4 regions of the Massilia sp. DD77 genome follow, and region 1 is predicted to be linked to each of the others. Evidence: predicted binding sites of a transcription regulator. Region 1 holds the regulator's gene; each other region holds the start of a gene.

Region 1 (5,752 bases):
TCGGCCAGCGCGTGGGTGGCCGGGCTGTCGTCGGCCAGGGCCAGGGCATGGGGGCCGATCAGCACGCCGACGGCGAGGTAGCCGAGCATCGGCGGCAGGTGGAGCATGCGGAAAGCAACCACGCCGAGCACGGCGCAGCCCAGCAGGAGCAGGGTCAGTTCAAGTCCGGAATGCATCGGCCCTGTTCCAGTCCTTAGGACGGTCGGTGTTGTTGTTTGTTATGACTGGCAAGTTTTTTGCTTTCCCAATTCGTTTATACTTCTGGTATGAGTGTAACCGATGAAAAAACAATGCTGAAAAGTTTTGACGAGAGCCAGGCGCGCCGGCTCCTGGAACTGGGCCGCGAGACCCTGGCCATCGAGGCCGACGCGATCCGCGCCCTGCATGCGCGCCTGGGCGACGACGACAGTTTCGTGCGCGCCGCCGACCTGCTGTACGCCTGCAAGGGCAGGGTGGTGGTGTCCGGCATGGGCAAATCGGGCCACATCGCCCGCAAGATCGCCGCCACCCTGGCCTCGACCGGCACCCCGGCCATGTTCGTCCACCCGGGCGAGGCCGCCCACGGCGACCTGGGCATGGTCACGCCGAACGACGTCTTCATCGCCATCTCGAACTCGGGCGAGTCGAGCGAGCTGCTCGACATCCTGCCGGCGGTCAAGCGCATGGGCACCCACGTGATCGCCCTGACCGGCAAGCCGGCCTCGCGCCTGGCGCTGCTGGCCGAGGTCCACCTGAACATCGCGGTGGACAAGGAAGCCTGCCCGCTGAACCTGGCCCCGACCACCAGCACCACCGTCACCCTGGCCATGGGCGACGCCCTGGCCGTGGCCCTGCTCGATGCGCGCGGCTTTCGCGAGGAAGACTTCGCGCTGTCGCACCCGGGCGGCGCCCTGGGCCGCCGCCTGCTGACCCACGTGCGCGACGTGATGCGCAGCGGGGCGGCGATCCCGGTCGTGGCGCCCGAGGTGCCGCTGGCCAAGGCCCTGCTCGAGATCACCCAGAAGGGCATGGGCATGACCGCCGTGGTCGACGCCGACAACCGCCCGATCGGCGTGTTCACCGACGGCGACCTGCGCCGCCTGATCGAGCGCATGCACGACTTCTCGAACCTCACCATCCGCGACGTCATGCACGCCAACCCGCGCCGCGTGCATCCGGAGCAGCTGGCGGTGGACGCCGTCGCCGTGATGGAGGAATTCCGCATCAACCAGATGCTCGTGGTGGACGCGGACGACCGCCTGGTCGGCGCCCTGCACATCCACGACCTGACCCGCGCCAAGGTGATCTGATGCTGCCGCTCGCACACATGGAACGGGCCGCGCGCGTCAAGGTGATGATCTTCGACGTCGACGGCGTGCTCACCGACGGCAGCCTCACCTACGGCCCGGACGGCGAAGTCACCAAGACCTTTAACGTGCTGGACGGCCTGGGCATCCAGCTGCTGAACAAGACCGGCGTCCAGACCGCCATCATCAGCGCGCGCAACTCGCCGATCGTGGTCAAGCGCGCCGCCGACCTGGGCATCACCCACGTCTGGCAGGGCTTCCACGACAAGCGCATCGGCTTCGCCGAGCTGCTCGCCAAGACCGGCGTGACGCCGGAAGAGTGCGGCTACATCGGCGACGACGTGATCGACCTGCCGCTGTTCACGCGCGTGGGCTTCGCGGTCACCGTGCCCTCGGGCCACCCGGAAGTCCAGCACCGCGCCCACTACGTGACGCGCAACGCGGGCGGCCGCGGCGCCGTGCGCGAGGTGTGCGACCTGGTGATGCGCGCCCAGGGCACCTACGAACAGGCGCTCGCGCCTTACTTCGCCTGAGCATGCGATGGTCGGCTACCTGAACAACAAGCGCACCGCGCACCGCTGGAAGCTCCTGACGATCATGATGATCGCGGTCTTCTGCGCCTTCGGCAGCTTCTGGCTGCTGCAGGCCTTCGACGGCGACGACGCCGGCGCGCGCCTTGGCGGGCCGCCGACGGAGCCCGACTACATCGTCGAGAACTTCTCCTTCGTGCGCATGACCGAGGGCGGCCAGCCGAGCTACGTGGTGTCGGGCAAGCGCCTGACCCATATCCCCGAGGGCGACGTCTCGACCGTGGTGCAGCCGGTGCTGCGCGGTGTCGAGCCGGGCCGTCCGCCGATGACGGTCACCGCCGACCGCGCCCGCATTTATCACCAGGAACACCGCGTCGACATGCTCGGCAACGTCGACCTGCAGCGTGCGCGCACCGCCAGGTCGGAAGCGCTGCGCGTGCGCACCCAGGCGCTCACCGCCTTGCCGGACGAAGAAATCCTCAAGACCGATCAGCCGATCGAGATGCAGCTGGGCGCTTCCAGCGTACGCGGCACCGGCATGGTGGCCAACAACGCGACCCAGAAGATGCACATCGCCAGCCGCGGCCAGATCGTCTATCCGCCACGCGCGCGCCAATAGGCCGTTCATGACAGCGCCGCGTCAACCCAGGACCAGAACATGATGAAGAAACACCTCGCTGCCCTTTGCCTTTCCCTGCTGTCGCTCCCGGCTTTCGCCGAGCGCGCCGATTCGCTCAAGCAGGCCGTCATCAATTTCGACTCGCTCGACGTCGACGAGGTCACCCAGACCCGTATCCTGACCGGCAACGTGGTCGTCACCCGCGGCACCCTGGTGCTCAAGTCGGACCGCGCCCTGGTCAAGGAAACGCCGGAAGGCTACATGAGCGTGACCCTGACCGCGAACCCGGGCAAGGTCGCCACCTTCCGCCAGAAGCGCGACGGCGGCCCCGACCTGTGGGTCGAAGGCCAGGCCCAGCGCATCGAATACGACGAACGCATCGAGATGGTCAAGCTTTTCTCGGACGCCGTGGTCAAGGAACTCGAGAGCAAGCGCGTGACCAACGAGATCAATGCGCCCTTCATCTCCTACGACAACCGCAAGGAAGTCGCCAGCGTGCGCAACGACGCCAGCGGCCAGAGCAAGGTCGGCGGCGGACGCGGCACCCTGATCCTGGCGCCCAAGCGCGCCGCGCCGGCGCCGGCGGCGGCACCCGCGGCGGGCAAGCAATGATGGAGGCACGCGACAGCGGCAGCACCCTGATCGTCAAGGGCCTGCAGAAGAGCTACGGCAAGCGCCTGGTGGTGCGCGACGTCTCGCTGCAGGTCGAGTGCGGCGAGGTGGTCGGCCTGCTGGGCCCGAACGGCGCCGGCAAGACCACGTCCTTCTACATGATCGTCGGCCTGGTGCCTTCAGACGCCGGCTCGATCGACATCAACGGCACCGACATCTCGAGCCTGCCGATCCACCGGCGCGCGGTGCTGGGCCTGTCCTACCTGCCGCAGGAAGCCTCGGTGTTCCGCAAGCTGACCGTGGAGGAGAACATCCGCGCGGTGCTCGAGCTGCAGCAGGTCGACGGCCGGCCGCTGAGCAAGGAACAGATCGGCGAACGCCTCGACACCCTGCTGGCCGACCTGCAGATCGAGAAGCTGCGCGAGAACCCGGCCATGTCGCTCTCGGGCGGCGAGCGCCGCCGCGTGGAAATCGCGCGCGCGCTGGCCACCAACCCGCGCTTCGTGCTGCTGGACGAGCCCTTCGCGGGCGTCGACCCGATCGCCGTGATCGAGATCCAGCGCATCGTGCGCTTCCTGAAAGAGCGCAAGATCGGTGTCCTGATTACCGACCACAATGTCCGCGAGACGCTCGGCATCTGCGATCGCGCCTACATCATCAACCAGGGGGCCGTGCTGGCCTCGGGCCGGCCGGACGACATCATCGCGAATGAGTCCGTGCGCCGCGTCTACCTGGGCGAACACTTCCGCATGTAGAAGACATGAAACAATCCCTGCAACTCCGCACATCGCAGCATCTTGCACTGACGCCCCAGCTGCAGCAGTCGATCCGCCTGTTGCAGTTGTCCACGCTCGAACTGCACCAGGAGATCGAGCAGATCCTGTCCGATAACCCCTTGCTCGAACGGCTGGACGATCCGCTCGACCGCTCGGTGCGGCTGCTGGCCGACGGCGCGATCAACAACGCGCCTCCCAACGGCGAGGCGCCGGCGCCGGCCGCCCCGGCGCAGGAAGGCGAAGCCGCGCCCGCGGCATCCAGCGAAGCCGGCGAGGGTTTCGAGGGCGGCGACGCCGAACGCGACGCGTCGGACGCCGACTGGGGCTCGGGCGGCGGCTCCGGCGGGGGCGAGGACGAGGATGGCCGCCCGCAGCTGGAGGCGAGCGCCATCAACCTGCGCGAGCACCTGATGGAACAGATCCGCGTCACCGGCTGCTCCGCGCGCGACCGCGCGCTGGCCGAGCTGGTGATCGACGCGCTCGACGACAACGGCTACCTGGAAGAACCGCTGGACGAGATCCATGCCCGCCTGCCGGAAGAGCTCGAGATCGACATGGACGAGCTGCGCTGCGCCCTGGCATTGGTGCAGAGCCTGGATCCGGTGGGCGTGGGTGCGCGCAGCGCGGGAGAATGCCTGGCGCTGCAGATCCGCCGCATGCCGGGCGTGCCGATGGTGACGCGGCGCCTGGCGCTGAAGATCGTCGAAGGCTACCTGAGCTGGTTCGCCCAGCGCGAGTACAGCAAGCTCAAGAAGGCGCTGGACTGCGACGACGAAGACCTGCGCGAAGTGCAGGCCGTAGTGCGCCAGTGCAATCCTCACCCGGGCGCGGCCTTCGCGTCGAACGTGTCAGACTACGTGGTACCGGATGTGATCGTGCGCCGCGCCAAGAACGGCTGGGCCGTGATGCTGAACCCGGATGTGATGCCGCGCCTGCGCGTGAACAGCCTCTACGCCTCGCTCATGAAGCAGGGCAAGTGCGAAGGGCAGATGAATTCGCAGTTGCAAGAAGCCAAGTGGCTGATCAAGAACATGCGCCAGCGTTTCGATACCATCCTGCGCGTGGCCGAGGCCATTGTCGAGCGACAGAAGAACTTTTTCTCCCACGGCGCGGTTGCCATGCGGCCCCTTGTTTTACGTGAGATAGCTGATACACTAGGCCTACACGAAAGCACAATTTCTCGTGTTACAACGCAGAAGTACATGCTGACCCCGCACGGCATGTTCGAGTTGAAATACTTCTTCGGAAGCCATGTCGCCACCGAAGCGGGGGGAGAAGCCTCCTCGACGGCGATCCGCGCTCTCATCGCGCAATTGACAGGAGCAGAAGACCCTAAGAATCCTTTATCCGACAGCAAGATCGCGGAGATGCTCGGGGAACAAGGCATGGTCATTGCGCGCAGGACGGTCGCCAAATACCGTGAAGCGCTCAAGATCCCTCCCGTCAGCCTCCGCAAAGCTTTGTAACAGCGTTGCCCACTCCCGCCTTGTGCCTGGGCGGCGCGCCTTTTCAAAGGAGTGTGTATGAACCTCACAATCAGTGGCCACCATCTCGAAGTGACTCCCGCTATCCGTGAATATGTTCAGAATAAGCTCGAGCGCATCATCCGGCATTTCGATCAAGTGATCGACACCCACGTCTTCCTTGCCGTCGACAACCTCACTGAAAAAGAAAAAAGGCAAAAAGCTGAAATCAATGTCCAGGTGTCCGGCAAGACCCTGCACGTGGCCAGTGTCGCCCAAGACCTGTATGCCGCAATCGACACGCTGATGGACAAGCTGGATCGACAGGTTCTGAAACACAAGCAGATGTTGAAAGACCATAACCACCAAGCGATCAAACGCTTGCCGGATCAAGGAAGCGAAGAAGCCGCTGCAGCCTGACCTGACAGGCAGCAGGGCACACCAGCTAAGGGCGTCTGAGGGGACG
Region 2 (5,752 bases), on a different contig from region 1:
CAGTTCGCCAGCGGCGTGCCGGCCATGTGCGACGGCGTGACCCAGGGCCAGCCGGGCATGGAACTGTCGCTGTTCTCGCGCGACGCCATCGCCATGGCCACCGCCGTGGGCATGTCGCACAATATGTTCGACGCCGCCCTCTACCTGGGCATCTGCGACAAGATCGTGCCGGGCCTGCTCATCGGCGCGCTGCACTTCGGCCATATCCCGGGCATCTTCGTGCCGGGCGGTCCGATGACCACCGGTATCTCGAACAAGGAAAAGGCAGCCATCCGCCAGCGCTACGCGAAGGGTGAGGCCACCCGCGAGGAGCTGCTGGAAGGCGAATCCGCCTCCTATCACGGCGCCGGCACCTGTACCTTCTACGGCACCGCCAACAGCAACCAGATGCTGATGGAAATGATGGGCCTGCACATGCCGGGCGCCGCCTTCATCACCCCGGGCACCCCGCTGCGCGACGCGCTCACCGCGGCCGCATCACAGCACGCGGTGGCGATCTCCCAGCAGGGTGGCAACTACATGCCGATCGGCCGCATCGTCGACGAGAAGAGCATCGTCAACGCCATCGTCGCGCTGCACGCGACCGGCGGCTCGACCAACCACACCCTGCACATCATCGCGATCGCGCGCGCCGCCGGCATCGTGGTCGACTGGAACGACTTCGACGAGCTGTCGAAGGTGGTGCCTTCGCTCACCCGCATCTATCCGAACGGCGAAGCCGACGTGAACCACTTCCAGGCCGCCGGCGGCCCGGGCTTCGTGATCCGCGAACTGCTCGACGCCGGCCTGGCGCACGAGGACGTCAACACCATCCTGGGCCATGGCCTGCGCGCCCATTGCAAAGAGCCCTTCCTGGGCGAGGACGGCAAGGCCGTCTGGCGCGACCTGCCGCAGAACAGCGGCGACGAAGCCGTGCTGCGCCCGGCCTCCAACCCGTTCAGCAACAACGGCGGCATGGTGCTGGTGCAGGGCAACCTGGGCCGCGCGGTGATGAAGATCTCGGCGGTCAAGGCCGAGTACCACGTGGTCGAGGCCCCGGCCCTGACCTTCGACTCGCAGGACGATTTCATGCACGCCTACCAGGCGGGCAAGCTGAACCGCGACTTCGTGGCCGTGATCCGCTTCCAGGGCCCGCGCGCCAACGGCATGCCGGAACTGCACGCGCTGACCCCGGCGCTGGCGAACCTGCAGGACGCCGGCTTCCACGTGGCGATGGTGACCGACGGCCGCATGTCGGGCGCGTCCGGCAAGGTGCCGGCGGCGATCCACGTCTCACCCGAGATCCTGGCCGGCGGCCCGCTGGGCCTGGTGCGCGACGGCGACATGATCCGCGTCGACGCCACCGCCGGCACGCTCGACGCCCTGGTGCCGAGCGACGTCTGGGCCGCGCGCAAGATGGCGCATGCCGACCTGTCGAAGAGCCACATCGGCATGGGCCGCGAGCTGTTCGCCGTGTTCCGCAACGCCATCAGCGCGGCGGAAGAGGGCGCGGCCACCTTCCCGCTGCCCTCGCCGATTCCCACCACCGTACCCCTGCATGAAGGCGTCGACGCCGGCGAGATCATGCCGGGTTCCGACGAAGACTTTCTCTTTAGGACGCAGAAATGACCTTACTTGACATCATGCGCTCGGCGAGCGTCATCCCGGTGATCGCCATCGACGATCCGGACCACGCCGTACCCCTGGCCAAGGCGCTGGTCGCCGGCGGCATCCGCGTGCTCGAAGTGACCTTGCGCACCCAGCACGGCCTGAAGGCGATCCGCGACATGAGCGCGGTCGAAGGCGCTATCGTCGGCGTCGGCACCCTGACCCAGCCGGAAGAATTCGCCGCCGCGCGCGACGCCGGCGCCGTGTTCGGCGTGTCGCCGGGCCTGACCCCGGCCTTGATCGAGGCGGCCAGGACCAGCGGCCTGCCGCTGCTGCCGGGTGTGATGACGCCTTCGGAAGTGATGGCGGCGCGCGAGGCGGGCTTCCGCCAGCTCAAGCTGTTCCCGGCGGTGCCAGCGGGCGGCGTGGGCATGCTGAATGCGATCGGCGGCCCACTGCCGGACATCACCTTCTGCCCGACCGGCGGCATCTCGATCGAGACGGCGCCCAAGTTCCTGGCCTGCAAGAACGTGGCCTGCGTGGGCGGTTCCTGGCTGACCCCGAAGGACTTGATGAACGCCGGCCAGTGGGACCAGATCACCGAATTGGCCAAGGCGGCCGCGGCACTGCGTCCGCAGCAGTAAGCGGATCCGCATGCCGACGCTCGCGCGCCCGCTGAGCGCGGGCGAGATCGAGATGGCGTCGCTGCTGTTCCGCAACGCCATCGACTACCGCCGGGTGCGCGTGCACAACCGGCGGTATTTGCCGTTCCAGCCCAGGAACTGCTGCATGACGCCGAACGGCAGCCTGTACTTCCACCACTCCTGCTTTCTTCCCGACTACACGCGCGGCGATCCGGGCGCGATCCACTGGTTCATGCACGAGATGGTGCATGTGTGGCAGCACCAGCTGGGCTATCCGGTGCGGCTGCGCGGGGCCTTCCGGATCGGGCTGTCCTACGACTACACCCTGCGCGAAGGCGCGAGCCTGGCGGACTACAACATGGAAGCGCAGGGCGATTTGCTGGCGGATTACTTCGTGCTGAAGCACCTAGGCAAGCCGGAGGCGATGCGCCAGCACCAGTATCGCGCCAGCCTGGGACTGTATGAAAAGGTGTTGGCCTTGTTCCTGGCCGATCCGTCGAGCCGGGCGAGCCTGCATCGCGGCACGCTGCGCCGGCTCCTACGCTGGAACTGACTGGCGTCGATCAGCGGCGCTTGCGGCGCAGGGCGCCAAGGCCGGCGAGGCCCAGGCCCAGCAGCGCGACGCTGCCCGGTTCCGGCACCTGGGTAGCCGCGATGTTTTCGAAGGTGTAGGTCGCCGTCGAGTACATGGCATTGAAACCGAAGCGGATGTTGCCTTCACCCGGGGTGATGCTGGTCAGGGCGTTGCCGAACGGCGCAACGATCGAGAAATCCGTCAGTTCCATGGCCGACACCGGAGCGCCGTTGAAGCTGAGGTCCAGGAGGAAGCGGTTGTCGTAGCTGCTGATATTGCCATAGCTGCCGGCGTCCGTCTTGACGATGACGCCGGTGTCGAACACGTCGACGCTGACGGTCCAGACCTGGCCAAAGACATCGGTGCTCTGGCCGGTGAACTCGACGCCGCTGCCGACGGTCTGCGGCACGGAGAAGCTGATCGCCGAAGTTGCGTCGATGGCGGTGAAGTTCATGGTCACCTGATTGCCGATATAGCCGGCACTGGCGGCGCTTGAGACGAGGGCGGCGCCGATGCCGGCGATGGTGGTCAGGATAGAGCGTGCTGCGAATTTCATGGTCTGCCTTTAAGAAATGTTTCTAGTCTCAAAGCAATTAGGATGCCAGATAGAAATTTTCCAATGCAAACAATACCTTGGGGCGAAATGCTGAGCTAGCTCAATACGCCAATGTAAAGTTTTTCGACATTAACAATTATTTCTGCTTGGAAATTCGTCTGCTGCACTCGTTGGCGCGTGGGTGGTTTTGCACGGAATGCGATACGAATCCTTTAAAATGGCGGATTCTTCTTCTACCAACAGAGCATCATGACTCAAGACGAACTCAAGCAGGCAGTGGCGCGCGCCGCCATCGATTACGTGGTCGACGGCGAAATCATCGGCGTCGGCACTGGCTCGACCGCCAACTTCTTCATCGACGAACTGGCCAAGATCAAGGACCGCATCAAGGGCACCGTGGCCTCGTCGGAAGGCACCGCGGCGCGCCTGCGCGGCCACGGCATTCCCGTGTTCGACATGAACGAGGTCGAGTCCATCGCCGTCTACATCGACGGCGCGGACGAGATCGACGCGGCCGGTGCGATGATCAAGGGTGGCGGCGCGGCACTGACCCGCGAGAAGATCGTGGCCTCGATTTCTCAGAAGTTCGTCTGCATCGCCGACGGCTCGAAGCTGGTCGAGACCATGGGCAAGTTCCCGCTGCCGGTCGAAGTCATCCCGATGGCGCGCGCGGCCGTGATGCGCAAGCTGGCAGCCCTGGGCGGCCAGCCGCGCCTGCGCACCAAGGCGGGCAGCGACGACGCCTTCATTACCGACAATGGCGGCGAGATCATCGACGTGGCCGGCCTGGCGATCACCGATCCGGTGGCGCTGGAGAACCAGATCAACCAGATCGTCGGCGTGATCGCTGTCGGCCTGTTCGCGCAGCGCGGCGCCGATGTCTGCCTGCTGGGCATGGCGGAAGGCGTCAAGACCCTGTCGTTCTAAACGCAACGAGGACTGTCCATGAAACGCGCGCTGCTGCTGGTGGCCGTCCTGCTGGGCGGTTGTTCCATGTTCAAGAGCAAGATGGAGACGCCGGCGCCGGTGGCCGCCGCGACACCGGCGGCGCCGCAGCTGGTCGACGCGAACGGCGCGCCGATCGAGCGGGTGCCGTTCCGTACTGGCGTTTCTTCCGCGACGGTCGAGAAGCTGGCGCGCGAGCAGGGGTGTACGAGCGGGCAGGGTGCCGGGCTCGTGACGGAGGCGGGGCCGATCGAGGTGTACCGGATGCGCTGCGAGGATGGGAAGGTGTTCATGGCGCGGTGTGAGTTGCGCCAGTGCAGGAAGATGTGAGCCCTTAGTTGCTTCGGCAGCGTTACAAGTTTGCTGAAAAACTTGGGTCCCCGCGAAGGCGGGGACCCAAGTCCCTTAACCTGCCGCTAACTGAGGCTTATGCCGTCGGCGGCACGTAACCCACCGCCTGATCCGCGCCTTCACCAAAGAAATGACGCTCCATCTGCGTCGCCAGGTACTTGCGCGCGCGGTCGTCCGCCAGGTTCAGGCGATTCTCGTTGATCAGCATGGTCTGGTGCTTCAGCCACGCCTGCCAGGCTTCCTTCGAAACGGACTGGTAGAGCTTCTTGCCCATTTCGCCAGGAACCGGCGGGAAATCCAGCCCTTCGGCTTCCTTGTTCAGTTTGATGCAGTGGACGGTGCGGGCCATCGTGTACTCCTGTGTTCGAAGATGTGATTCAGAGACGGTGTCAAACCGCCATTATAAAGACTTGATCAGAACCTGTGACCGGCGCTGCCAGTTATACATGTGCTGGCGGTCCTTCGGCAGGTCGTCCACGGTGGCCGGCACGAAGCCGCGCTTCTTGAACCAGTGCGAGGTGCGGGTGGTCAGCACGAACAGCTTGTTCAGACCGGCCGAACGGGCGCGGTTTTCCATGTGCTTGAGGATGCGCTCGCCATCGCCCTGGGTCTGGGCGTCCGGGCTCACGGTCAGGCAGGCCATCTCGCCCATTTTCGATTCCGGGAACGGGTACAGGGCGGCGCAGCCGAAGATCACGCCGTCGTGGTCGATCACCGAGAACTGGTCGATCTCGCGCTCGATCAGCTCGCGGCCGCGGTAGACCAGGGTGCCGTCGGCTTCCAGCGGCTCGATCAGCTTGATAATTCCGCCGACGTCCTCAATTGTGGCCTGGCGCAGGCTTTCCAGGTTCTCGTGGCTGACCATGGTGCCCACGCCGTCGTGGGTGAAGACCTCGAGCAGGGCCGAGCCGTCGGTCGAGAAGGGCACGATGTGGGCGCGGTCGACGCCGCTGTTGCAGGCCTTGATCGCATGCTGCAGGTAGAAGGCCGCGTCGGCCGGCAGGAAGCCCGCCTGCAGCACCGCTTCGGCCTGGTGCGAGGACAGTTCGCGCAGCTCGGCGTCGCCGGCATCCTTCATCATCGGGGTTTCGGTGA
Region 3 (5,752 bases), on a different contig from region 1:
TCAGTGCACGGGTGCTGCCCGTCGCGGTGTCGGCCGTGTACAGGTGCGAATAGCCGCTTTCCTCGGACAGGAACCACAGCGTGCGGTTGTCCGGCAGCCAGCCGAATTCGTTGTTGTCGTAGTTGACCCAGGCGCCGTCCGTCAGGCGATGCACGGGCTTGAGCCTGGCGCCCGCCAGGTCGACGGTGGCGATCCAGCGGTCCTTGTTGTCGACCGAGCGCAGCATGACGGCCACGCCGGCGCCGTTGGCGCTCCAGCTGATGGCATCAAGACCGTCGATGACGCGCACCGCGCGCTTGCCTTTCAGCGGATCGAGCTTGGCGGCGGCGCGCAGCTCGGCCAGCGGGTCCTGGTCGACGCCCGGCAGCACGTCGAAGGAGAGGTCCTGCACCTTGTTGGTGCGCAGGTCGACCAGCTTCAGTGCATGGGCGGCCGGCAGGTTGCGTCCCACGCGGGTGCGCTGGTCGTCGAATTCCTCGTAGCCCGACTCGGTCACATAGCGCGGCATCTTGCCGACGCGGCCCTTGTCGCCGCCCTTGGGCGCGGTGGCGACGATCAGCCAGCGCCCATCCGGCGACAGGCTGCTGTTCTCGATCTCGACCTTGTCGCCGAAGTAGACCGGGGCCGGGGGCATGGTCGGGTCGATGCGTCGCAGTTCCTCGGTGCGCAGGCGCATGGCGTCGCGCTCGTCCTTCTGGCGCTTGAGGGTGGCGATCAGGCGCAGCTGCATGGCGCGCAGCGCATCGTCGTCATTGGCCGCCGGGTCCTTGGCGGCGCGCGGCAGGGCGGCGGGGCCGGCGACCTTGGCGGCGCGGTCCCACTGGTACCAGTCGTTACCGATGCGGTACTGGACGCCGCGGCCGTCCGCCGCGAATTGCGCGGCATCGACCTTGCCGGCGCCGCGCGTGATCTGGGCCAGCTCGCCGTTCTTCAGGTTGCGCTCGAACAGGTCGCCATTGCGCAGCACCAGCATGCGGCTGTGGTCCGGGTTATACGAGACGTCCGGGCTGTCGATCTTGCCCAGTTCGGTGTCCGCCACCAGGCGCGGCTTGGCGCCGGCCTGGAAGGTGTCGCGCAGCGGCGAGCCGGTGCGCTTCTGCTTGTAGTACACCTGCTTGCCGTCCCAGCTCCACCATGCGGCTTCCACCGGCGTGCCGATCCAGTCCGGATGGTCCATGGCCTGGTCGAGGGTGATGGGCGTGGAGGCCGCCGCCGGCAGCGCGATCAGCGCCGCGAGGATCGTGGGGAAGAAGGGTGGTCGCATCGTAGTCGTGTCGAGTAAAAGTGAACGCGTTCTCGCCTGCGCTTTGAGGCAGGCGAAGGCGAATGCATTCTAGCTCAGCCATGACTAAGGACGAGTCAATACAGGCAGGTTTTTTTGCTGTAAAGACAAACGCCGATCATGCATATGCATAACCGGCGTTGGCTGGGGGGCAGTGCTGCGCCGCAGCTCACATGGCCCGGTACGGGCCTTTTGGCGGACGAGGCAGGAACATGGCGATGCGGCCGGCGATGGCCAGCACGGCCAGGGCGACGGGGAGGTACTCGAACAGGCTCATGGTTCAGCCCCGGACTGCCGGCGCCCAGCCGCCATGGGCGGCGTAGAGTTCCTGCGAGAAGCTACGAATCGCCGAGAGGGCGTTGGCGAGGAAGTTGGTGGTAGCGGTCATGTGGATTCTCCGGTAAATACTGCGATGTTGCGTTGCAGTATAGAACGGGACCCGTCATAAACAAACTTTCGATTCGTGATTCCAGCGATACAAATGGTGAATAATTGACGCGCAGGCTCTCGCGCAGATATTTGCCGCGCGAATATCCTGGCACAGCGGGCGTGAATAAGAAGGGCGGGATACCCGTTCCAAAAAGCAAGCTGGTGCGAATCTTGCATGACTGCCTCGTATGAAATCGCCAGACCGTGCCTCATCCCACCTGCGTATCGTCGTCGTGCTTCCCGCCACAGTCCCCGGCGCCGATCCGGACGCCTGCCATGCCGAGCAGGCCCGGCGCAGCGCCGCGCTGCGCATCGGCCTGCTGGAATCGGGCTACGACCTGATCGCCTCGCTGCCGGCCGACGTGTTCCTGCCCGAGCGCATCGCCCAGCTCCAGCCGGACCTGATCATCGCCGACAGCGAGCTCGATGCGCGCGACATCCTCGAGCACATCGTGATCGCCACCCGCGACGAGCGCCGCCCCATCGTCCTGTTCACCGAGGACGACGCCCCGGCCAGCATGGACGCGGCGATGGCGGCCGGGGTCTCGGCCTATATCGTGGCGGGCCTGCAGCCGGAGCGGGTCAAGCCGGTGCTGGACGTGGCGCTGGCGCGCTTCCGGCGCGAGCAGCAGCTGCTGTGCGAACTGTCCGACACGCGCCAGAAACTTGCCGAGCGCAAGCTGGTGGACCGCGCCAAGGGCCTCTTGATGACGCGCTATGCGCTGAGCGAGGAGCAGGCCTACCAGCGCCTGCGCAGCCTGGCGATGAACAAGAACATGAAGCTGGCGGACATCGCGCAGCGCATCCTCGACGTGGAAGACCTGCTGGGCTGAACGCCCGCGGGGAAAGGACAACAATGAACCTGCCAGATGGCGGCGCATGGGCCGCCGGATCGGACAAGCCCGAGATCGACACAATCCGGATCGGCTTCATGCCGCTGGCCGATTGCGCGCCGGTGGTCATGGCCTCGGTGCTGGGGCTGGACGAGAAGCACGGCCTGAAGTTTCAACTCAGCCGCGAGCTGTCCTGGACCGGCATGCGCGAGCGCCTGCTGGGCGGGGAGCTGGACGCGGCCCACGTGCTCTACGGCCTCCTGTACGGCGTCCACCTGGGCATCGGCAGCAGGCAACAGCCGATGGCGGTGCTGATGAACCTGAACCAGAACGGCCAGAACATCACGCTCTCGCGCCGCCTGGCGGCCTTCGCACACGACCCGGCGCTGCTGGAGCGGCTGCTGCACGAGGAGCGCCGGCGCCTGACCCTGGCGCACACCTTCCCGACCGGGAACCACGCGATGTTCCTGTACTACTGGCTGGCGGCGGCCGGCATCGACCCGGTCGCCGACTGCCGGATGGTGACCGTGCCCCCTGGCCAGATGGCGTCCAGCCTCGCGGCCGGGCACATGGACGGCTTCTGCGCCGGCGAGCCCTGGGGCCAGCGCGCGCTGCGCGAGGGCACGGGGATCCTGGCCGCGTCCAGCGAGCGGATCTGGCCGAACCATCCCGGCAAGGTGCTGGGCACGCGCGCCGGCTTCGCCGACACCCATCCGCACGCCTGCCGCGCCATGGTCGCGGCCCTGCTGGAGGCGGCGCGCTGGCTGGATGCGGCGCGCGCCAACCGCGAGGCGGCGGCCGAGGTGCTGGCCAGCCCGGCCTACGTCAATGCCGGCCGCGAACTGCTGGCCTACTGCCTGGCCGGGCGCCACGCGGAAGGCGGGCACTGGCGCGGCCATAACGGCCTGCGCTTCTTCGCCGACGGCGAGGCGAGCTTCCCCTGGCTGTCGGACGGCATGTGGTTCATGACCCAGCACCGGCGCTGGGGCCTCTTGACCAGCGATCCGGACTACGCGGCGGTGGCGCGCGCGGTCAACCGCATCGACCTCTACCGCGCGGCGGCGGCGCAGAGCGGCACGCCGCTGCCGCCTGGCGAGATGCGCAGCTCGACCCTCATCGACGGGACGGTCTGGGACGGGAGCGACCCCTCCGCCTATGCCGCCGCGGGCGCCGCGCGTGCGCGGCAAGCGCTGTAAAGACGCACGCCCATGCATCATTCTGGGGAATGGTGCACTGCAATGTAGCGCCGCCGGTGAAGGTATCCGGGTGTTTCCCTCTGGAGCCAAGGTGGCACGGCTCTTGCTCATACTCCTGACAGGATCAATGGCGATCCACGATATTTCACCGCCGGCCTAACGAGGGGCCGGCACCTGGACAACGGCGTCCGCAGCTCCTGCCTTCCGGCAGACAGCGCGGACGCCTTTTTGTTTTCAAAGGAAAAAAACATGGCCAGCAAAGCGGACCGCATCACGCTCTTCTCGTTCACCGGCGCGCCGATGCGCGCCTTCCACCTGACCTGGGTGGCCTTCTTCATCTGCTTCTTCGCCTGGTTCGCCTGCGCACCGCTGATGCCGGTGATCAAAGGCGAATTCGGGCTGTCGATGGAACAGATCGCCAACATCAACATCGCCGCGGTCGCCATCACCATCTTCGTGCGCCTGCTGGTGGGCCCGCTGTGCGACCGCTTCGGCCCGCGCAAGACCTACACTGGCCTGCTGCTGCTGGGTTCCATCCCGGTGCTGGGCGTGGCCATGGCCCAGAGCTACGAAAGCTTCCTGCTGTTCCGCCTGGGGATCGGCGCGGTCGGCGCCAGCTTCGTGATCACGCAGTACCACACCTCGGTCATGTTCAGTCCCAAGATCGTCGGCACCGCCAACGCGGCCGCCGCCGGCTGGGGCAATGCGGGCGGCGGCGCGGCCCAGGCCCTGATGCCGCTGCTGCTGGGCGCGGTCGTCATGCTGGGCGTGAGCGAGGCCCTGAGCTGGAGGGTGGCGCTGGTGGTCCCGGGCGTGCTGATGATCGTGATGGCCTTCGTCTACTGGCGCTACACCCAGGACTGCCCGGACGGTAACTACGAGGACCTGCGCAAGGCGGGCACGATGCCGGAAGGCTCGGGCAAGGGCGGCTGGGCCAGCTTCGCGGCCGGCTGCCGCAACCACCGCGCCTGGCTGCTGTTCATCACCTACGGCGCCTGCTTCGGCATCGAGATCTTCATCCACAACATCGCCGCCGTCTACTACGTCGAGCACTACGGCCTGTCGCTGGGCGCTGCCGGCCTGGCCGCCGGCAGCTTCGGCCTGCTGGCCCTGTTCGCCCGCGCCCTGGGCGGCTGGGTCTCGGACCGCGCGGCGCGCGCCGGCACCCTGAACAGCCGCATCACGGTGCTGTTCGTCCTGATGATCGGCGAGGGACTGGGCCTGCTGTGGTTCGCCAACGCCGATGCCGTCAGCTTCGCCGTGATCGCCATGCTGGTCTTCGGCCTGTTCACCCACATGGCCTGCGGCGCGACCTATGCGCTGGTGCCCTTCGTGGCGCCCAAGGCCCTGGGCGGCGTGGCCGGCATCGTCGGCGCCGGCGGCAATGTCGGCGCGGTGGCCGCCGGCTTCCTGATGAAAGGCACGGGTGACGTCCGCCAGACCCTGATGATCCTGAGCGTGCTGGTCCTGGCAGCGAGCATCTGCGCGATCGCCGCGCGCTTCACCATGACTGCCGCCGACAGCGCGCCGGCCGTCTCCGCAGCATAGTTGGCAGCAAATAAGGAGTAGCAACATGCATATCGTCGTCATCGGCCACGGAATGGTGGGCCACAAGTTTGTCGAAAGCCTGGCCGCCGAAGCCCGCCCCGGCCTGCGCGTCACCGTGCTGGGCGAGGAGCCGCGCCCGGCCTACGACCGGGTCCACCTGTCGGAATTCTTTTCCGGGAAGAGTGCGGACGAGCTGTCGCTGGTCGCACCGGGCTTCTTCGAACGCGAGGATGTGGTCCTGCGCCTGAACGCCAGGGTGGTCGCGGTCGACTGCGGCGCACGCACCGTCAGCCTGGAAAACGGCGAGCAGGTGGCCTACGACAAGCTGGTGCTGGCCACCGGTTCCTATCCCTTCGTGCCGCCGGTCCCGGGCGCGGACCGCAAGGACTGCTTCGTCTACCGCACCATCGAGGATCTGGAGGCGATGCGGGAGTGTGGAGCGCGTTCGCGCACCGGCGTGGTGG
Region 4 (5,752 bases), on a different contig from region 1:
CGGCCTTCCAGGCGGCCCTCGGCGCGGATGAAGCTCACCGTCAGGTAGGCGCTCTTGCGGCCTTCCTGGGTCGAGTACTCGATCTTGGAAGTGACCGACTCCAGCTCGCCCAGTGGACGGCGCTCGAAGCGCTTGAGCAGGGGATCGTCGTCCGGATCGGTGCGCGCGGGCTGCGCCACGGGAAGCGAGGGTGAGGAAGGCGTGGACGTGGACAGCACGCTGCCCAGCACCGTATTGGGACGGTAGGTGGCCAGCCCCTTCAGGCCCGCATGCCAGGCCTGGCTGTACAGCTCGCGGAAGTCCTCGTAGGGATAGTCCTCGGGCACGTTGACGGTCTTGGAGATCGCGGTGTCGACGAAAGGCTGGACCGCCTCCACCATGCGCAGGTGGTCGATGGCGCGCATCTCGAGCGCGGTCACGAACTGGGGCGGCAGGCCGGCGTCAGGATCGTGTCCGAGCTGGCGGTACAGGCGCCAGGCGTGGTCGAGCACCTCGTAGCTGCGCGTGCCGCCGTCGGCGGTGCGCTTCTTGCGCTGGTAGGTCCAGGCATAGGGCGGCTCGATGCCGTTCGAGGCGTTGTCGGCGAAGGCCAGCGAGATGGTGCCGGTGGGCGCGATCGACAGCAGGTGCGAATTGCGGATGCCGTGCACGCGGATCGCGTCCAGCAGCACCTGCGGCAGGCGGCCCACGAACTGCCCGCGCAGGTAGTGGTCGGCGTCGAACAGCGGGAAGGCGCCTTTTTCGCGCGCCAGCTCGATCGAAGCCGCATAGGCGGCGTCACGCATGGTCTCGGCGATGCGCGAGGCCATGGCGCGTCCTTCGTCGGCGTCGTAGCGCAGGCCCAGCATCACCAGCGCGCTGCCCAGGCCCAGGAAGCCCAGGCCGATGCGGCGCTTGGCGCGCGATTCGGCGGCCTGCTGGGGCAGGGGCCATTCGGTGGCGTCCAGCACCAGGTCGAGCATGCGCACGGCGACCGCGGCCACGTCGCGCAGGCGTGCGAAGTCGACTGTGGCGTTATCGGAGAAGGGGTGGTCGACGAAGCAGGTCAGGTTGAGCGAGCCGAGGTCGCAGCAGCCGTAGGCGGGCAGGGGCTGCTCGCCGCAGGGATTGGTGGCGCCCAGCTCTTCGCAGTACCAGAGGTTGTTCTCGGCGTTCATGCGGTCGATGAACAGCACGCCGGGCTCGGCATGGTCGTAAGTGGAGAGCATCACCTGCTCCCACAGGGTGCGGGCGCGCACTTCGCGGTAGACCCACAGGCCGTCCTCGCGCCGGTGCGCGCCCGCCGCCATGTCCTCGTCGCCCGGCTCGGCGCGGTGCACCAGCGCGAAGCCGGCGTCTTCCTCGACGGCGCGCATGAAGGCGTCCGTCACGCCGACCGAGATGTTGAAATTGGTGAGCGCGCCCAGGTCCTTGGCGGCGATGAAGCGTTCGATGTCGGGATGGTCGATGCGCAGCACGCCCATCTGGGCGCCGCGCCGGGCGCCGGCCGATTCCACCGTGCGGCAGGAGGCGTCGAACACTTCCATGTAGGAGACCGGACCGGAGGCGCGCGAGGCGGTGCCCTTGACCTTGCTGCCCATGGGGCGGATGGCGCTGAAGTCGTAGCCCACGCCGCCGCCGCGGCGCATGGTCTCGGCGGCTTCCGACAGGGCGGTGTAGATGCCGGGCAGGCCGCCGTCGACGCCGGAGATGGAATCGCCCACCGGCTGGACGAAGCAGTTGATCAGGGTGGCCTGGAGCCGCATGCCGGCGGCGGAGTTGATCCGGCCGGCGGGCACGAAGCCCTGTTCCTGGGCCCACAGGAAGCGCCGTTCGAGTTCGGCGCGCTTCGGCGCCGGTTCGAGCAGGGCCAGGGCGCGCGCCACGCGGGCGCGCACGTCGGCGATCCCGGCTTCCTCGCCCTTGGCGTATTTCTCGCGCAGCACGTCCAGCGATACGTCCTGCGGCGCCAGCGTGCCGTCCACCTTGTCTTTCGCATTCATGTTCGCCTTTCGCTCATGCATGAATGCCGGAGGCACGTGTTACGGCTTGTCGAGGTTCGGCGGGGTGATGATGTGCGGCGTCTCGGTGTGAGCCGCGGCAGGCGCAGATGCGGACTGGCTTGCCAGGCGTGTTTCCAGCTCCACCACGCGCAGTTCGAGCGCTTCGAGCTTGGCGCGCGTCTTGGCCAGCACCTGGGCCTGGATATCGAACTCTTCGCGGGTGACCAGGTCGAGCTTGGCGAAGCCCTGGGTCATCACCGCCTTGACGTTGCGCTCGATGTCCTTGGCCGGTCCGCTTTCCAGCGCCTGGTTGATCTTGCCCTGCAAGTCGTTGAAGAAAGTATTCATATCCTGGGGTTCCTTGGTAAGGCCGGGCTGGGCGCACCACAACGGTGCGCGGCAGCCTGATTTGGTGCGCGTCGGACTCCGCATCGCCGCTGCGCTCGCGCGTGGTGCGGACGATCGGGGTGGTTCAGTTCGGATGTGGGGGGTATGGCCGGAAAAACAAGCCTGTTTCCCACGGTTTACGAGCTGGCACGCATCCTGCTAAATCCAGGGTGAATGCAGCAATAACAGAATTGTAAACCGCAACGGCAGCAACCGTTCAAACTGAGGGGGTTTGTCATGAAGTGCACCATCAAGCAATGCGCAGCGGCAGTCGGCCTGGCCGTCCTGGCTTTCACCGGCGTCCCGGTCTTCGCGCAGGAACAACCCGCCGAACATCAGGTGAGCTATAACGCGGCCATCACCAGCGACTACCGCTACCGCGGCCTGTCGCAGACCCGCCTCGACCCGGCCCTGCAGGGCGGCGTCGACTACGTGCACGGCCCGACCGGCTGGTACGTCGGCACCTGGCTGTCCACCATCAAGTGGACCAAGGACCTGGGCGGCGACGGCGACATCGAATGGGATATCTACGGCGGCAAGCGCGGCCAGCTGACGGCCGATGTCAGCTACGACGTGGGCGGCCTGTACTACTTCTACCCGGACAACGGCCTGAATCCACGCGCCAACACCTTCGAGCTCTATGGCCGCCTGGGCTTCGGCCCGGCCTACGTCAAGTACTCGCACTCGACCACCAACCTGTTCGGCACCGCCGACAGCAAGCGTAGCGGCTACCTGGACGTGGGCGCCGACATCGACGCCGGCAACGGTTTCATCGTCAACCTGCACGTCGGCCGCCAGCGCGTCGAGAACAACAGCGCCTTCTCGTACACCGACTACAAGGTCGGCGTGACCAAGGACCTGGGCGTGGCGAGCCTGTCGCTGGCCTGGATCAAGGCCAATACCGACGCCTACCTGAGCCCGCAAGGCAAGAACCTCGGCAAGTCGGCCGCGGTGCTGAGCCTGTCGAAAACCTTCTGACCGCACACGAGGCCAAGCCATGAAAATGATTACTGCCATCATCAAGCCCTTCAAGCTCGACGAGGTGCGCGAAGCGCTGTCGGAAATCAACGTCCAAGGCATGACGGTGACCGAAGTGAAGGGATTCGGCCGCCAGAAGGGGCATACCGAGCTCTATCGCGGCGCCGAGTACGTGGTCGACTTCCTGCCGAAGATCAAGATCGAGGCGGCGGTGGACGACGCCGTGGTCGACCAGGTCATCGACGCCATCCAGAACGCGGCGCGCACCGGCAAGATCGGCGACGGCAAGATCTTCGTCGCCGACCTCAACCAGGTCATCCGTATCCGTACCGGCGAAACCGGCAACGAAGCACTGTAAAAGGACACTCCCATGAAGCGAATCCTTCCTTCCCTCCTGGCCGCCGGCCTCGGCCTTGGCGCCGCGCTCCCGGCCTGGGCCGCGCCCGCCGTCAACAAGGGCGACACCGCCTGGATGTTCGTCGCCACCTTGCTGGTGATCATGATGTCGATCCCGGGCCTGGCCCTGTTCTACGGCGGCCTGGTGCGCGCCAAGAACATGCTGTCGATCCTGATGCAGGTCTTCACCATCTTCTCGCTGATCATCGTGCTGTGGTGCGTGTACGGCTACTCGCTGGCCTTCACCCAGGGCGGCACCCCCTTCATCGGCGGCTTCGACCGCGCCCTGCTGAACGGCATCTACGACGCCGCGGCCGGCAGCTTCTCGATGGCCGCCACCTTCAGCAAGGAGACGATGATCCCCGAGTTCATCTTCGTCGCCTTCCAGGGCACCTTCGCCGCCATCACCTGCGCGCTGATCGTCGGCGCCTTCGCCGAGCGCGTGCGCTTCTCGGCCGTGATGCTGTTCACCGTCCTGTTCTTCACCTTCGGCTACCTGCCGATCGCCCACATGGTCTGGTTCTGGGCCGGTCCCGACGCGATCACCGACGCCACCACCCTGGCCAGCGTCACCGACGCCGCCGGCTACCTGTGGCAGAAGGGCGCGCTCGACTTCGCGGGCGGCACCGTGGTCCACATCAACGCGGCGGTAGCCGGCCTGGTCGGCGCCTATGTGATCGGCAAGCGCATCGGCTACGGCCGCGAATCCATGGCCCCGCACTCGCTGACCATGACCATGATCGGCGCCTCGCTGCTGTGGGTGGGCTGGTTCGGCTTCAACGCCGGCTCGGCCCTGGAAGCGGGCGACATCGCCGCCCTGGCCTTCATCAACACCCTGCTGGCGACCGCCTGCGCCACCGTGTCCTGGGTGATCGGCGAATGGTTCGTCAAGAAGCGTCCGTCGATGCTGGGCGCCGCCTCGGGCGCCGTGTCCGGCCTGGTGGCCATTACCCCGGCCTGCGGCTTCGTCGGCCCGATGGGCGCCTTGGTCATCGGCTTGCTGGCTGGTATCATCTGCCTGTGGGGCGTGACTGGCCTGAAGCGCCTGCTGGGCGCCGACGACTCGCTGGACGTGTTCGGCGTGCACGGCGTGGGCGGCATCCTGGGCGCACTGCTGACCGGCGTGTTCGCATCGCCGCAGCTGGGCGGGCAGGGCATCTGGGACTATGTCGCCAACAAGGCGTCGCCGGACTTCTCGATCGCGAACCAGGTGTGGGTGCAAGCCCAGGCCGTCGGCATCACGATCGTGTGGTCGGCGCTGGTGTCCTTCGTCGCCTTCAAGCTGGTGGACGTCGTGATCGGCCTGCGTGTGCCGGAAGACCAGGAACGCGAGGGTCTGGACATTACCAGCCACGGCGAATCGGCGTACCATTCCTGATATCCGCGCGGCGGTATCCAAAAGGCGCCTGCGGGCGCCTTTTTGCTTTTTTGCAACGTGCGGCCTTGCAACTGGTTCGTCTGCCCCCACATCGGTAGCCACAATTCATTGCAGCGCATTGTAAGGACGTCCACTTTCATGGTTCCGCACCTCGTCACCGCCCAAACCGGCCCCTTGCTCGATCTGGAAAAGAAAATCCTCGAGGCCACCCCCGCCATCGAGCGCTGGTTCCGCCTCGAGTGGCAGGAGCATACGCCGCCGTTCTATTGCTCGGTCGACCTGCGCAATGCGGGCTACAAGCTGGCGCCGGTGGACACCAATCTGTTTCCGGGCGGCTTTAATAACCTGGCAACCGAGATGCTGCCGCTGACGGTGCAGGCCGCGATGGCCGCGATCGACAAGTATTGTCCGGACGCACGCAACCTGCTCCTGATCCCGGAAACCAACACGCGCAACCCGCTCTACCTGCAGAACGTGGCGCGCCTGATGCAGATCTTCCGCCAGACCGGCCTGCACGTGCGCTTCGGCTCGCTGTCGCCGGAGATCACCGAGCCGACCCCGCTGGCGCTGCCGGACGGGAACATGCTGGTGATCGAACCCCTGGTGCGCTCGCCCAACGGCCGCCGCCTGG

Evidence for each region. Region 1 encodes sigma-54, which starts transcription at its own class of promoters, with help from an activator protein. Its sites were predicted from a motif close to TGGCANGNAANCTGCTTT; they were not measured.
Region 2: a site for sigma-54 is predicted at 3,392-3,409, ahead of V7778_RS08200 (PEP-CTERM sorting domain-containing protein). Genes of this name have one in related genera too.
Region 3: a site for sigma-54 is predicted at 1,872-1,889, ahead of V7778_RS08835 (ANTAR domain-containing response regulator). Genes of this name have one in related genera too.
Region 4: a site for sigma-54 is predicted at 2,515-2,532, ahead of V7778_RS20125 (TorF family putative porin). Genes of this name have one in related genera too.

What each region holds. Positions count from the first base shown of each region.
Region 1 covers NZ_JBAMDH010000023.1:92,801-98,552, forward strand. The annotation lists gene V7778_RS15560 (monovalent cation:proton antiporter-2 (CPA2) family protein) at 1-176, opposite strand, end outside; gene V7778_RS15565 (KpsF/GutQ family sugar-phosphate isomerase) at 267-1,289, shown strand; gene V7778_RS15570 (KdsC family phosphatase) at 1,289-1,819, shown strand; gene lptC (LPS export ABC transporter periplasmic protein LptC) at 1,827-2,435, shown strand; gene lptA (lipopolysaccharide transport periplasmic protein LptA) at 2,475-3,047, shown strand; gene lptB (LPS export ABC transporter ATP-binding protein) at 3,047-3,802, shown strand; gene V7778_RS15590 (RNA polymerase factor sigma-54) at 3,808-5,289, shown strand; gene hpf (ribosome hibernation-promoting factor, HPF/YfiA family) at 5,347-5,706, shown strand.
Region 2 covers NZ_JBAMDH010000011.1:45,861-51,612, forward strand. The annotation lists gene edd (phosphogluconate dehydratase) at 1-1,608, shown strand, start outside; gene eda (bifunctional 4-hydroxy-2-oxoglutarate aldolase/2-dehydro-3-deoxy-phosphogluconate aldolase) at 1,605-2,231, shown strand; gene V7778_RS08195 (Rhs element Vgr protein) at 2,242-2,784, shown strand; gene V7778_RS08200 (PEP-CTERM sorting domain-containing protein) at 2,795-3,361, opposite strand; gene rpiA (ribose-5-phosphate isomerase RpiA) at 3,611-4,288, shown strand; gene V7778_RS08210 (hypothetical protein) at 4,307-4,636, shown strand; gene V7778_RS08215 (oxidative damage protection protein) at 4,734-5,006, opposite strand; gene argA (amino-acid N-acetyltransferase) at 5,058-5,752, opposite strand, start outside.
Region 3 covers NZ_JBAMDH010000012.1:45,717-51,468, reverse strand. The annotation lists gene V7778_RS08840 (S9 family peptidase) at 1-1,264, opposite strand, end outside; gene V7778_RS08835 (ANTAR domain-containing response regulator) at 1,900-2,544, shown strand; gene V7778_RS08830 (CmpA/NrtA family ABC transporter substrate-binding protein) at 2,568-3,740, shown strand; gene V7778_RS08825 (MFS transporter) at 3,990-5,288, shown strand; gene nirB (nitrite reductase large subunit NirB) at 5,314-5,752, shown strand, end outside.
Region 4 covers NZ_JBAMDH010000036.1:36,280-42,031, forward strand. The annotation lists gene V7778_RS20115 (adenosylcobalamin-dependent ribonucleoside-diphosphate reductase) at 1-1,982, opposite strand, end outside; partial or broken gene V7778_RS20120 (accessory factor UbiK family protein) at 2,109-2,330, opposite strand; gene V7778_RS20125 (TorF family putative porin) at 2,607-3,347, shown strand; gene glnK (P-II family nitrogen regulator) at 3,367-3,705, shown strand; gene V7778_RS20135 (ammonium transporter) at 3,718-5,121, shown strand; gene gshA (glutamate--cysteine ligase) at 5,260-5,752, shown strand, end outside.